3 regions of the Streptomyces sp. NPDC054842 genome follow, and region 2 is predicted to be linked to each of the others. Evidence: riboswitches for the same ligand, from Rfam matches in the RefSeq annotation. Region 2 holds a riboswitch; each other region holds the start of a gene.
What was found. Region 2 has a riboswitch for cyclic di-AMP ahead of ACWGIS_RS04200 (hypothetical protein). Riboswitches for the same ligand answer to the same signal wherever they lie in the genome.

Region 1 (3,266 bases), on a different contig from region 2:
CCTGTCCGGCCCGCAGGGCGACGCGGGTGTGCCCCTCGGGGGAGAGGTGGAGCCGGTCGCCGTCCCAGGCCCGCCGGTCCTGCACGGTCCTGAGGGACCACAGGTCGAGCACCGGGCAGCCGTAGCGGTCGGCGATGGCGCGTACGTGTCCGTTGTACGTCGCGATCTTGCCGCGCAGGTGCTTGAGCACGGGCACGCCGCGGGTGTCGAACCCGGTGGTCACCATGACGGTGCCGACGGCCGAGGTGAGGTCGGCGACGGCCCGTTCGAAGCGCTCGGCGACCTCGTCGGGATCGGTGCCGGGCCGGATGATGTCGTTGCCGCCCGCGCAGAAGGAGACGAGGTCGGGTTCCAGCGCCTTGGCCTGCGGAAGCTGGTCCGCCACGATCTGGTCGAGCAGTTTGCCGCGTACGGCGAGGTTGGTGTAGCCGAAGTCGCCCTCGGGCCGTCGGTCCGCGAGCAGTACGGCGAACCGGTCGGCCCAGCCGACGAAGGCCCCGTCCGGACCGGGATCGCCGACGCCCTCGGTGAAGCTGTCCCCCACCGCCACGTACGACCCGATCACTGATCTGTTGTCACTCTTCGAATCGTCTGCCACATCGGCCCATGATTCACCTTTTGATGTGAGCTACGCGACCGTAGGAAAGGGTTGACGGGCGGTGAGATAAGCCACTCGTCAAGTGTTGGTCAATCCCGGAATAAGGCGGTGTGCGAGGGCGGTTGACGAGCCTCAACGCCTGCGGTCCGCCGTCCTCGGTAGGTGCTCCCCGGACGTCCACGCGTGCACTGCGAGCGACGTGCCGCCGGCCCGGTACGACAGAGGCCGGACCCCCGTGATCGGGGTCCGGCCTCCCGCGTGCGGGTGCGGGTGTCAGCCGACGGAGACGCCGTGCGCGCGCAGGTACGCGAGCGGGTCCACGTCCGAGCCGTAGTCCGGCGTGGTGCGGATCTCGAAGTGCAGGTGCGGTCCGGTGACGTTGCCGGTCGCGCCGGACAGGCCGATCTGCTGGCCGCCGGTCACCGTCTGCCCGGCCGAGACCGACAGCGAGGACAGGTGGGCGTACTGGGAGTACTGGCCGTCGGCCTGCCGGATGACGACCTGGTTGCCGTACGCGCCGCCCCAGCCGGCCGAGACGACGGTGCCCGGTCCGACGGCCTTGAGGGTGGTGCCGGTCGGGACGACGAAGTCGACGCCGGTGTGGTAGCCGCTCGACCACATGCTGCCCGCGGTCTTGTACGAGGTGCCGACGGTCGCGCCCTCGACCGGCAGGGTGTAGCCGGAGCTGCTGGTCGCGGCGGCCGGGGCGGCCTTCGTCCTGGCCGTCTGGGTGGTCTTGCCGGACGGCTTGGCCGCGGTGGACGGCTTGGCGGGGGCGGACGCGGCCTTGCCGCCGAGCGTCAGCTTCAGACCCGGGTGGATCAGCGCGGGGTTGCCGCCGATGGCCTTGCGGTTGTCCTGGTAGAGCTTCTTCCAGCCGCCGCTGACGTCCTGGTCGTCGGCGATCTTCGCGAGGGAGTCGCCGGCCTTGACCGCGTAGGTCTTGGCCGCGGCCTTCTGGGCGGCGACGGGCGCGGCGGCGACGGTCTTCTCCGTGGCGGCGGAGGCGGCGGCCGCCGGAGTGGCGGCGTGGGCGCCGGCGGCTCCCAGCAGGGGCAGCGCGAGTGCGGCGCCACCGGTGCCGGCGACGGCTATCGAGCGGGTGATGCGCAGGGACTTGGGACGGCGGTGCTTACCCTTCGCGGGCATGGTGATTTCCTCTCCGGCGCCTGCGAGGTGAGCTGTCGGGTGCGAGCTGGAGATGCCCGGCCGCGTTGCGCGCGGCTTAACCCCTAGCCCGTTCCGGAGACCGGAACAGGCGTCGTACCTGTGGGTCCCCCGCTCCTGCCGTGGACGGGTGAGTGTGCGGGTTCCGGGCGGCGGCAGGATTGGGCGTCCGTCCGGAGTGAGGGTGAACGTAAGCGACATGAGAGGGCCTGGACAAGCTTGTGTGGTTCCTGTGCACACCCATTTCTTGATCCATGTCCCTATTGCCGGTGACTGTCCGTCGACGGGTGATCTTTCCGTAGCCGAAATCCCCTGTCGGCCCCGGGGATTTGGCGGACGGCGTCGGCGACGCACCGTCACCGGTATGACCCTGCTCACGCGGTTGGACGCCAGCACGCCCTAAATCACTGCCAGTTGGCCTCAAAGCAATAAATAGGACAGAACGGCCACTTGCGACACGAGGGGATATCCGTCGCAAGTGGCCGCTCCGTCCCGTCCGTGGCCGGGGTTCGCGGGCGCGGGGTCAGCCGAGGGGCCGGAAGCCGCGCAGCCGCAGGGAGTTGCCGACCACGAAGACCGAGGAGAAGGCCATGGCGGCTCCGGCGATCATCGGGTTGAGCAGTCCCGCCGCGGCGAGCGGCAGGGCGGCCACGTTGTAGGCGAAGGCCCAGAACAGGTTCGACCTGATGGTGCCCAGGGTCCTGCGGGACAGCCGGATCGCGTCGGCGGCGGCGCGCAGGTCGCCGCGTACGAGGGTGAGGTCGCCGGCCTCGATGGCCGCGTCGGTGCCGGTGCCCATGGCCAGGCCCAGGTCGGCCCGGGCGAGCGCGGCGGCGTCGTTGACACCGTCGCCGACCATCGCGACGCTGCGTCCCTCGGCCTGGAGCCGCTCCACGACGGCGACCTTGTCCTCCGGCATGACCTCGGCGATCACCTCGTCGACGCCGACCTCGGCCGCGACGGACTCGGCGACGGCCCGGTTGTCGCCGGTGAGCAGGACCGGGGTGAGGCCGAGGGCACGCAGCCGCCGGACGGCCTCGGCGCTGGTGTCCTTGACGGCGTCGGCGACTTCGAGGACCGCCCGCGCCTCGCCGTCCCAGGCCACGGCGATCGCGGTGCGGCCGGCAGCCTCCGCGGAGGTCCTCGCGCGCTCCAGCTCCGCCGGCAGGCTCATGGACCACTCCTGGAGCAGCCTCGCGCGGCCGACGAGGACGGCGTGACCGTCCACGACGCCCTGCACGCCCAGCCCGGCGACGTTGGCGAAGTCCTCGGGGACCGGCAGGGTGACGCCCCGCTCCGCCGCCCCGGCGGCGACGGCCCGGGCGACGGGGTGCTCCGAGGCGTGCTCCAGGGCGCCCGCCAGCCGCAGCACCTCGGTCTCGCTGGTCGCGGGGGTGGTGTGGACGGCGAGGAGGGTCATCCTGCCGGTGGTGACGGTGCCGGTCTTGTCGAGGAGGATCGTGTCGACCTTGCGCGTGCTCTCCAGGACTTCCGGGCCCTT
Region 2 (3,266 bases):
GTGTGCATCCGCGAAACGAGAGGGGACCGCAACTGCTGAGCACGCGGAAGGAGCAGCAAGGCCGTTCTGCTGACGATGCGTGGAAGGCGTCGACATCCGTGCATGATGATCATCCCGCCGCTGGTCGTTCCGCAGCGCGTCACGGCCCAGGACTGGGCGCGTATCCCGAGGAGAGTGGCCAATGGGCCGTAGCAGCGCAGTGCCCGCCGGCCTGCTCGTCCTGCTGCTGACCGCAGGCTGCTCGGGAACCGGCAAGGGCGACGGAGCCGAGCCCGCCCCGCACGGTGCTCAATCAAGCACCGAGTCGAGCAGCGGTTCCGAGACTGACGACCGCCCGAGCGGGACGCCGTCCGCATTCGAACTGCCTGCCGGCGCGAAGGTTCTCGTACCTACGACCCAGGGAACCGGCGACGCCGACCTGCCGGCTTTCAAGCCGGAGACAGACGTCTACACCGTCTACGCGACCTGCACCGGCGGAGGCTCGATGAGCATCGCCCACCGCGATGCCCCGCAGGAGGACGCCACCAGGATTCGCTGCGGCGGGCCGGAAACCATCGGCCAGGTGTACACGGACTCGGTCACCGAGAAGCTGTCCGTCCAGACAAAAGGCGCCGTGAACTGGACGCTGGCCGTGGTGTCGGGCAAGTACGACGTGTAAGCGGGCGCGGGCAGCGGCCCTACAGTCGTGAAAACGAAGAGACCCCCTGGGGCCAGGTGAACAACCTGACCCGAGGGGGTCTGCCTTCATGTGGCGGCGCCAGGATTCGAACCTGGGAAGGCTGAGCCGGCAGATTTACAGAGGGCTCGCCCAACGCTGCCTGATCAGGCCTTTCGTTCTGCGTCACGTCGTTCGGGGGACGCACGGGGGAATCCCCCGTCGCCTCAAGTCGCACAACCGAGCAGCACGGCGGCCTGACCCAGCGAGGTCCGCCCTGCGCATTCTTCGTCCACCACGGCCTTTCACCAGCGCGAACTTCGACCAGTGAGACTGCGCCTCTGAACTGGAAGTCCGCGAGTCAGAGGTATGAAAAAGAGACTCCGGCTTGTGTGCCAGAGTCTCTCCACGCGTCTGCTTGTGTCTCTCACACGGGATCGCCGTGTGGTTGCCCTAGCCGCTCCTGATGGATGCCGGGGGACTAGGTAGAGCCACGGTTGTCCTGAGCGATCAGGACTGGTTGCGGACGTACTTGATGATCATGATGAGGAATCCGGGTAGCGCGAATGCCGCCCCAACTCCCATGACGACGGCCCCGAAGTACGGCAGGTGCCCCATCGTCCGTGCTGTGATTCCGGCGCCCATCCCGGCGATCATCCCCACCAAAAGGATGATCACGGCTTCGAACTTTCGGATCTTCCCATCATTCTCGTTGCTGGCACCGGGGTTGCCGGTACCTGAACCATGCGTGCTTCCATGCGCCGCACTCATCGCAACCTGATCCTTCGTCAGCTGCCTGTGAAGGATGACCTGTCGGATTCGGGCTGGCGAAGTAGCCCGGCCGCTGCTGCGGCTTCACCCCAAGGCCCACCCGGAAAGCTGCTCCGGCGGACCGTCACGCTGGGTCCCCCACTCCTGCCGTCTCCATGTGTGATCGACAGAGCATCAGGGCAGCGGCAGGACTCGGCATCCACCCCGACGGCCGCACCGTTACTGAGGTGGGGGCTTGTCGTTAGCCTGGATCTTGACTCACAAGCGAGCGAAAATCCCAACGGAAATCGCTATCTGTGGGCTTACTCACGCGGCTCTCGTTGAACGCAATAATCATACTAATTCTGGTCGTGTAAACGGATGCTGACGGTCCATGAGTTGGCTTCGTAGGTAACAGCACGTGGATGCGCGTAGAACCTCGCTCGACGGTGCCCTAGCCGCCCTCAACGCGCTTCACCGTGGGGCAGACGTGTACGGCTTCCGGGGCAAAGGTGGCGCGTTGCGTGCACTGGGGGCGCGCATGCGGGCAGACGCGCCCTTGCGCCACGCAAGTTACCTACCAGTTTAGTCCCGCTGGTCAGAAGAGCATTCATCGAAAAGTCTGAAATGAGGGTCCAACGGGATTACCCGTGGGCATCCGCGGCGTATGTAGCTTGCAGTTATCGCGATCATCGTTGCCTCGCTCAGTTCCACAGGCTCCGCAGCTTGCATGGCCGCCTAATGGTCGAACCTTCGAAACGTGTGGCCTCAATGCAAGCAGCTCTCGCTCGGGCTATCAGTGGTTTGCCTCGGCGCTGGCCCCGACAAGTTCTCGGTTTCGCTGGCGGAGTCTGGCGCTTCTGCGTTTACAAGTGGAATGGATCGTGCCTGTTTGTCAGTGGTGGATGCGATGATGGAGGTAGTTGATTGAGAGGAGGAGATAACCATCAGCACACCAGTACGCAAGCCGGCGAAGAAGTTGAAGGCGGGTGACCACCTGAAGTTGTGGAACGGCAAGACAGCAGAAATTCTGTCCATCGAACCAGGAATCAACCAGAATGGCACCAAGTGCCTTATCCTGCGCCTGTACAAGGCGGGAACAATGGTCGTAAAGACCGGACGTATCATGACGATGCACTATCAGACGCAAGGCAAGTAACTCGACTGTGGGTTCGGGCGGGGTGGGCACCCTTTAGGGGCGCCTCCCCCGTTCACCAGCGTGTCCTGGCGCGCGGTCATGGCGGTCGCTGTCCCGCCCGCAGGACAGCGAGGACTGCGGTTGGCAGATTTCAAGACCGTCCCTCGGGCGGTGTCCCAAGTGATCAGTACGAACCCAGGCATGATGTCGTTTAAGCCCTTACACGAGGCCGCCCACCCCTGGTAGGAGCCGGCCGCGAGGACTCTCAGCAGCCTCAGCTATCGTCCGGGCCATTAATTGGGGAGACGGACCAGTAATTTCTCCCGCCCGTCCCGCCACTGGAGGACGTCTGGGGGGAGCAGGGGCGATCCCACCATGCGGATGTTGGCCCCCCGGGCCGAGAACGCCCGTAGCGTTAGCGAGCCCTGGGCGCCTGGGTAGCATTTTGCAGTGGACTGGATATCACCAGTAAGCACTCTGGCGGGAGCCGTGGTTGGCGTGGGGGCGGCGTTGATCGCCGAGCGTCTCCGCTGGCGCCGCGACCAGCAACGGGAGGCTGTGCAGACGCGCAGGGCTGTGTACTCGGAGTTTCTGATGGCGCTGAGCCGCGGACACTCCGACATGCGAAGTATCGTTCTGCGGCCCGACCCTCCGTCCGGCGACGTGCTCTATGGCGAGCTTCATCAAGCCCTCGACGGCGCTGGTATCTGGCGCCTCAGGCAG
Region 3 (3,266 bases), on a different contig from region 2:
CCGTACCGCGACACGGTGCTGCGGCTGGTCGAGCACCTCCCGGCCGACCGGGTACGGGGGCTGATCGGGCCCTGGTCGCACCAGTACCCCGACCGGGGGCTGCCGCCGGGCCCCGCGATCGGCTTCCTCCAGGAGACTCTGCGCTGGTGGGACCACTGGCTGCGGCCCGGCTCCGAAGGCGCCGACGCCCCGGGCGCCGGTGTGATGTCCGAGCCGCTGCTGCGCGCCTACGTCTGCGACTCGCACCGTCCGGCCACCGTCCACCCGGTGCTGGCCGGCCGCTGGGTGGGGGACGACGCCTGGCCCGCGCCGACGGTGACGCCGGTGACGTACGCGCTGCGGGGTGTGCCGGTGCCGGTGCGCTCCCCGCTGCACACCGGCCTGGACGCCGGCCGCTTCCTGCCCGTCGGGGACGACGGGGACCTGCCGCCGGACCAGCGGGACGAGGACGCGAAGTCGGCCTGCTTCGAGTTCGAGGTGCGGGAGGAGACCTGGGTACTGGGACGGCCCAGGGTCCGGCTGCGGCTGACGTCGCCCGTGCCGCGCGGGCAGGTCGTCGCGCGGGTCTGCGACGTGTTCCCGGACGGGGCGTCGGCGCTCGTCACCCGGGGCGTCCTGAACCTCGGCGCCCGGGAGGGCACGGACCGGGTGGTGGAGTGGCCACCGGGCGCGACCGGGGACGTGACGTTCGAGCTGAGCGCCATCGGTCACGCCTTCCCGCCGGGGCACCGCATCCGGCTCGCCGTCTCCTCGGCGTACTGGCCGTGGATCTGGCCGCAGCCGGACTCGGACACCGGCTTCACCCTGCACCCGGAGGGCAGCTCCCTCGAACTGCCGGTGCGGGTACGGGAGTCGGACCCCTCCATCACCTTCGGGGAACCGGAGGAGTCGGAGCCGCTGGGCGCGGTCGTCCCGGCGACCCTGGACGAACCCCGGCCGGAACGGCTGGTCGTGCGCGATGTCGCCGCGGGTGTCTGGCGCCTGGAGGTCGACCCGCGCCACGGCGACACCCGGGTGTACCCGGACGGCCTGGAGGTCACGGAGGACGCCCTGGAGACGTTCACGACCGGTGAGTGGGATCCGCTGTCCGCGCGGACCCGTTCGGACTGGTCGATCCGGCTGCACCGGCCGGACACCGGATGGGACGCCCGCGTGGAGACCCACTCCGAAGTCAGCTGCGACGCGGGCGAGTTCATCACTTCGAACGAGGTGATCTGCACGGACGGCGACGAGGTGGTCTTCCACCGGACGTGGGAGCGGCGCATCCCGCGCACGGCGGGTTAGGCGCACCCGCTGGGTCCGCCCCCGTTGCCCGGATCAGGGTGCGTGGTGTGCCCGGCGCGCGTCCACGCCCCTCGCCGTCCGTCCGCCCCGGGGCCACGCGACGCGGGTCGCCCCGGGAGCCCGTGGCGCGGGTCGTCCCGAGGCTCGCGGTGAACCGGCGGCGCCTCCCGGCCGCCCGTTAATGACCGACTTGCCTGTGTTGCCGATGCTTTGACATGTCTTGGCCGCGTGAAATGGGTCACGCCCCAATCGATCTTCCGGCCGATCGAGCCTCGCAAGTCCGCCTTTGCTAAAGGCAAGTTGAGTTTCACGTTCCGGTCTAATCGGACCATTTCCCCCCTGGTCAGAGGTAGATCAAATGCCGTGGCACGGGAAATCGGGCCTTGTTTCGGACATGTGCTCTCGCATACGTTCACGTCGATCCGAGCGGACCCCGCCTAATCCTGCCGCCGCTCGGTGACCCCACCCACCCACGCACGGCAGGAGCGGGGGACCCACGTAAGCGCCGGTCCGGCAGCGCCCGGAACGGCTTGGGGTCAAGTCGCACGTCATGTGCGGCCGGGCACCTCCCAGCCCGAACCCGACAGCTCACCTCGCAGGCATCGGAGAGGAAACGCGCCATGGCCGCTCGAGGCAAGCACCGCCGTCCCAGAAACAACGCCCTCACCCGCGGGTTCGTCGCCGCCGGAACGGGCGGAGCCGCACTCGTACTCCCGCTCATCGGCGCCACCGGCGCCCAGGCGGCACAGCCGGCCCAGGCCGCGCAGTCCGTGCCGGCCGCCGTCCCGCAGGTCCAGCTCGTCACCTACAAGGTGGCCTCGGGCGACACCCTGTCCAAGATCGCCCGTGACCACGCCAAGACCGGCGACTGGAAGAAGCTGTACGACGCCAACCGCGCCGTCATCGGCAGCGACCCGTCGCTGATCCGGCCGGGCCTGAAGCTGACCGTGGGCACGAAGACCCTGAAGGGGGCGGCCACGACGGCCGCCGCGACGACGAAGACGGCCGCCGCGCCCGCGACCGCGAAGACGTACACGAACGACCTGGACGGCTGGATCAGGGAAGCCCTCGACATCATGGCCCAGAAGGGCATACCGGGCTCCTACGACGGCATCCACCGCAACATCATCCGGGAGTCCTCGGGCAACCCCCAGGCCATCAACAACTGGGACTCCAACGCCGTGGCCGGCACGCCCTCCAAGGGCCTGCTCCAGGTGATCGACCCGACCTTCGCCGCGTACCACGTGGACGGCACGTCGATGGACCCGTACGACCCGGTCGCGAACATCACCGCGGCCTGCAACTACGCCGCCGACAAGTACGGCTCGATCGACAACGTCTTCGGCGCCTACTGAGCCGGGCCCGGGGCGGCGGCGGCCCCCCGGACCGCGAGACCCGCTGTTCCCCGGTCCCCAGGGCCGGGGAACAGCCGTTCCAGGACGACCGCGATGCCGTCCTCCTCGTTCGAGAGGGTGATCTCGTCAGCCACCGCCCGGAGTTCGGGATGGGCGTTGGCCATGGCGACGCCGTGGGCGGCCCAGTCGAACATCGGGATGTCGTTGGGCATGTCCCCGAACGCGATCGTGTCCGCCGGCGACAGGCCGAGGTGACCGGCGGCCAGCGCGAGGCCCGTCGCCTTGGTCACGCCGTATGGCTGGAGTTCGACGGTGCCGGGACCCGACATGGTGACGGTCGCCAGCGAACCGACCGTCATCCGCGCCACCGACGCCAACTCGTCGTCGGACAAGGTGGGGTGGCGGAGCAGCACCTTGCTGATGGGCCGCGTCCACAGGTCGTCACGGCGCCGCACCCGCACCGCGGGCAGCGTCGGGTGCGGCATCAGATAACCCGGCTCGATGAGGGTGAGCCCGTCCACCCCGTCCTGGTCCACGGCCGCGTGGACCTGCCCGACCTCGGCCTCGATCTTGCCGAGCGCGATCTCGGCCAGCTCCCGGTCCAGGGTCACCGACCACAGCAGACGG

Region 1: linked by a shared signal. The riboswitch ahead of ACWGIS_RS11485 (peptidoglycan DD-metalloendopeptidase family protein) and the one ahead of ACWGIS_RS04200 (hypothetical protein) in region 2 are both predicted to bind cyclic di-AMP.
Region 3: linked by a shared signal. The riboswitch ahead of ACWGIS_RS27335 (LysM peptidoglycan-binding domain-containing protein) and the one ahead of ACWGIS_RS04200 (hypothetical protein) in region 2 are both predicted to bind cyclic di-AMP.

What each region holds. Positions count from the first base shown of each region.
Region 1 covers NZ_JBSGZN010000011.1:134,260-137,525, reverse strand. Annotated here, with positions in the region: gene ACWGIS_RS11490 (SGNH/GDSL hydrolase family protein) at 1-565, opposite strand, end outside; gene ACWGIS_RS11485 (peptidoglycan DD-metalloendopeptidase family protein) at 872-1,747, opposite strand; cyclic di-AMP (ydaO/yuaA leader) riboswitch at 1,750-1,908, opposite strand; gene ACWGIS_RS11480 (heavy metal translocating P-type ATPase) at 2,289-3,266, opposite strand, start outside.
Region 2 covers NZ_JBSGZN010000003.1:238,779-242,044, forward strand. Annotated here, with positions in the region: gene ACWGIS_RS04195 (hypothetical protein) at 182-658, shown strand; gene ACWGIS_RS04200 (hypothetical protein) at 1,166-1,426, opposite strand; cyclic di-AMP (ydaO/yuaA leader) riboswitch at 1,434-1,605, opposite strand; gene ACWGIS_RS04205 (hypothetical protein) at 2,994-3,266, shown strand, end outside.
Region 3 covers NZ_JBSGZN010000041.1:2,554-5,819, forward strand. Annotated here, with positions in the region: gene ACWGIS_RS27330 (CocE/NonD family hydrolase) at 1-1,284, shown strand, start outside; cyclic di-AMP (ydaO/yuaA leader) riboswitch at 1,742-1,901, shown strand; gene ACWGIS_RS27335 (LysM peptidoglycan-binding domain-containing protein) at 1,905-2,639, shown strand; gene ACWGIS_RS27340 (HAD family hydrolase) at 2,633-3,266, opposite strand, start outside.